Regions from separate parts of the Mesorhizobium sp. B2-6-2 genome, predicted to be linked through region 1. Evidence: predicted binding sites of a transcription regulator. Region 1 holds the regulator's gene; the other holds the start of a gene.
What was found. Region 1 encodes PhoB, which activates phosphate uptake and scavenging genes when phosphate is short. Its sites were predicted from a motif close to TGTCATNNANCTGTCAT; they were not measured.

Region 1 (2,202 bases):
GTGCTCAAGGGTGCGCTGTTCACCGGCACGCATTCCTCCGGCGGCGAGTTCGGCCACATGATTCACCGCCCGGGCGGGGCGCTTTGCCGCTGCGGCCGCCGCGGCTGCGTTGAGGCCTATGCCGGCAACTATGCGATCTGGCGCAGCGCCATGAAAATGAGCGAGGAGGCCGAGCCGGTCGACGTCGGCGACGCCGACATGCGGGCCCTTGCCGCGAAGGCGCGCGAGAGGGACGGCCCCGAACGGGAGGCTTATCGCCGGGCCGGCGAAGCGCTTGGTTTCGGTCTCGGCAGCCTGTTCGCCCTCATCGATCCGGCGCCCGTTGCCATGGTCGGCGTCAGCGCGGCCGCCTTCGACCTGATCGAGCCGGCGCTGCGCGAGGCGATCGCCCAGACCGCCGGCGGCCAGCACTCGGAATCGATCTCCTTCGACACCGAACCGAACGAGTTGCCGCTGATCCGCGAAGGCTGCGCCATGCGCGCGCTGACTTTCGTCGACCAGGAGATTTTCGCGCCGGGAGGCCAGGCGAGAGCGGGTGCCGCAGGCAAGAACGTGGCCTGAGGCAGCCTTGAAGAGGTCCGGGGACAGCAGCAGACGCTTGAAATTAGCGAAGGCCCCACAGCTTCGTCATTCCAGGGCGGAGCAGGAGCGAAGCTCCGTCGCGGAAACCCTGGAATCCATGCCGTTACCTCACGCGTCGAGCGCAGCGGTGCAAAATTCTGGACCGCCGCGGCGCGTCGACATCACGGAATGGATCCTCGGGTCTGCGCTGCGTCGCTGCGCTCCTTGCTCCGCCCGTGGATGACGAGGCACAAGCGTCTCGGCTACTCACCAGCGCGGATGTTGGAAGTGCTTGGCCCGTCAGGACTTCGGCGCCCTGGGCCTAATCTTCCCTGATCGCGTAACCCGCGCCGCGGATGGTGCGGATGACGTCCGGCATGCGGCCGTTGTTGACGGCCTTGCGCAGGCGGCCGACATGGACGTCGACGGTGCGCTCATCGATATAGATCGTCTCGCCCCAGACATTGTCGAGCAGCTGGCTGCGCGAGAACACCCGGCCGGGATGACGCATCATGAATTCGAGCAGCCGGAACTCGGTCGGGCCGAGCCTGATCTCGCTCTTCTTGCGGTAGACGCGGTGCGACTCGCGGTCGAGCACGATGTCGCCGACCTTGAGCACGCTGGACAGCACCTCCGGCTTGGCGCGGCGCAGCAGCGCTTTGACGCGCGCCATGAACTCCGGTGTCGAGAACGGCTTGACCAGATAGTCGTCGGCGCCGGTCGAAAGGCCGCGCACGCGGTCGCTTTCCTCGCCCCGCGCGGTCAGCATGATGATCGGCAGCCGCTCGGTCTCGGGCCGCATCCTGAGGCGCCGGCAGAGCTCGATGCCGGAAACCGCAGGCACCATCCAGTCGAGCACGAGCAGGTCGGGAACGTTTTCCTGAAGGCGGATTTCGGCCTCGTCGCCGCGGGTCACCACTTCGACCTGGTAACCCTCGGATTCGAGATTGTAGCGGAGCAGCACCCCAAGCGGCTCCTCGTCCTCCACCACCATGATGCGTGGCGCGATCATTGGCAGATACCCTTCGTCAGGCCGCCGGCGCCGACATTGTCGTTTCGTCCTGCTTGGGACGATTCGCGGGCAATTGCGTGCCGGTCAGCACATAATAGGCGTTCTCGGCGATGTTGGTCACATGGTCGCCGATGCGCTCGAGATTCTTGGCGCAGAACAGAAGATGCGTGCAGGCGGTGATGTTGCGCGGGTCTTCCATCATGTAGGTCAGGAGCTCGCGGAAGACGGATGTGTATTTGACGTCGATGCGCTCGTCGTCGTTGCGAAGCTTGGCCAGCGCCGTGGCGTCGCCCACCGTATATTCCTGGATCACGGCCTGGACCTGGATCAGTACCAGCTGCGCCATGGAATCGATCGAATGCGTGAGGTCTCGCGGCGCGGCGCTGACGCCGACCGAACCGACGCGCTTGGCGATGTTCTTGGCGAGATCGCCGATGCGTTCGAGGTCGCCCGCCATGCGGATCGAGCCGACCACGTTGCGCAGATCATCGGCCATCGGCTGGCGCTTGGCGATCAGCGTGATGGCGCGGTCGTCGAGCTCGCGCTGGCGCGCGTCCATGATGGCATCGTCGGAAACGACGCGCTGCGCCATGGCATTGTCGGTCTCGAGCAGGGCTCTGGTCGAAGCG
Region 2 (2,202 bases), on a different contig from region 1:
ACAGGCCGAGGTCGACATAATTGGGATCGGCGTTGGCCGCAATCGCCGGGTTGCGCGGCACGGCGATCGCGATCAGGCCGTAATCGGTGAATTGCGGCGGCTCACCGTCATTGGCGGGTTCGCTCAAATGGCAGCTCGCGCAATTGCCCTTCGCTGCGTCCTCGAACAGGATCCGGCCCCGCAATTCCTGCGCGGAAAGCTGCGCCTTGCCGGCGAGGAAGGCGTCATAGCGGCTGGAATAGGGATAAAAATCGGCGCTGCTCTGCTCGAAGGTGCCGAGCGCTTCCACAGCGGCGTCGAAGGCGTCTTGCGGATGGTCGAAGACATCGGCGCCAAAGGCCGCCTTGAAGGCGCCGGCATAAGGCGCGTTGCGCAGGCTGGCGACCACCTGGGCCGCGTCCTTGTTGCCCATCTCGAAGGGCGACAGCAGCGGGATGCTTGCCTGGTCCTTGCCGTGGTCGGCGCGGCCGTCCCAGGTCAGGCCGCCGGTCGGGCCGTTGTCGACGCTTTCGTCGCCTTCGTCCTCGGAGTCGTAGAAATGCTCGGTGAAGGCGGGCGCCGCCTGCAGGTAGCGCAGCGACGGCACGGCGCGAACGCCGGGCTGATCAAGATTGGCTCCGCCCATTTCGACCGGCGCCGCCGAGGCCGGCCCGAAAGCGTGGTTGGGATCGTGGCAGGATGAGCAGGCCTGCTTGCCCGAGGCCGAGAGCGAAGGGTCGAAGAACATCTGCCTGCCGAGCGCCGTCAGCGCCTCGGCGCGGGCGAAGGCTTCCTGGCGCGTCATCGGGCCGGGATGGACACCGGATCGCTCCTCGGTGTTGGCGGGCGCGGTGGAGGCGACGATCGTGGCCGCTGCAATGGCGATTGCGTGATTTTTCCGACGTCCCATCGTCTTCGGCGACATCCCTGATTTCTTCGCCCGGTTTCTTTGGCGGCGTAAGGATCGAGTGCAACGGATTGATGACCGGTCTTCCCGCTCACGAAACCGTGTTCGGCCGGGCCGGAACTGTCACAAAGGTGACAAGGCGTCGAAGTAGCTGGGCATTGATGCAGTTGCGTTCCTGCATTGCCGTCCTCCAGCCATCCCCAAGCCACGAGGCATTTCCTGATGATCCGGTCCTTTCTCTCCCTTTGCCTCGCCTCCACGGCGCTGGCATCGCTCTCTGCCGCTGCCCAAGCAGCGCCTCCCGGTTACGACAAGATCGACACCGTCGTCGTCATCTACGCCGAGAACCGCAGCTTCGATAACCTTTATGGCGGCTTCCCCGGCGCCAACGGCCTGGCCAACGTTTCGCCCGACCAGGCGCGCCAGCTCGACCGCGACGGCAAGCCGCTTTCCGAACTGCCGCCGGCCTGGGGCGGACTGACCGGCAAGGGCGTCACGCCGGCGGTGACGGAGGCGCAGAGCGCGCATCTGCCCAATGCGACATTCGCCATCGACGATCCCAAAGGCTTCAACGAGAATACCGGCGTCATCACCCATGATCTGTGGCACCGTTTCTACCAGGAGCAAATGCAGATCGACGGCGGCCGGAACGACAAGTTCGTCGCCTGGGCCGATTCCGGCGCGCTGGTGATGGGCCACTATGACGGCTCGATCCTGCCGATGTGGGCGATCGCCAAAAAATATGTGCTCGCCGACAATTTCTTCCAGGGCGCCTTCGGCGGCTCCTTCCTCAATCACTTCATGCTGGCCTGCGCCTGCGTGCCTTACTATCCGAATGCCGACACCAGCCCGGTGAAGGCCCAGATCGCCGTCGTCGAGCCGGATGGCGTGACGCTGAAGCCGGCCGACAACTCGCCGCCCTCGGCGCTGGGCGGCGTGCCGAAATTCGCCAATGACGGCGCCATCACGCCCGACTTCTACGCCGTCAACACCATGCAGCCGCCTTACCAGCCAAGCGCCAACAAGCCGGCCGAAGGCGGCGACAAGGCGCTGGCCGATCCGGCGCAGCCGACCACCCTGCCGCCGCAGCACGAGATCACCATCGGCGATCTGCTGTCGCTCAAGGGCATTTCCTGGGCGTGGTATTCGGGCGCCTGGCAAGCGGCGCTCGACGGCAAGAACGCGACGCCCGTGCCGAACTTCCAGTTCCACCACCAGCCCTTCAACTATTTCGCGGCCTATGCGCCAGGCACGGCCGCGCGGGCCGAGCACCTCAAGGACGGCGGCCTCGGCGGCACCGAGTTCATCAAGGCGAT

Region 2: the regulator PhoB is predicted to act here: its motif matches at 950-966, upstream of FJ419_RS22975 (acid phosphatase).

What each region holds. Positions count from the first base shown of each region.
Region 1 is NZ_VFUG01000005.1:193,320-195,521, forward strand. Features, by position in the region: gene FJ419_RS13425 (ROK family protein) at 1-561, shown strand, start outside; gene phoB (phosphate regulon transcriptional regulator PhoB) at 884-1,573, opposite strand; gene phoU (phosphate signaling complex protein PhoU) at 1,590-2,202, opposite strand, start outside.
Region 2 is NZ_VFUG01000014.1:44,564-46,765, reverse strand. Features, by position in the region: gene FJ419_RS22980 (cytochrome c peroxidase) at 1-904, opposite strand, end outside; gene FJ419_RS22975 (acid phosphatase) at 1,109-2,202, shown strand, end outside.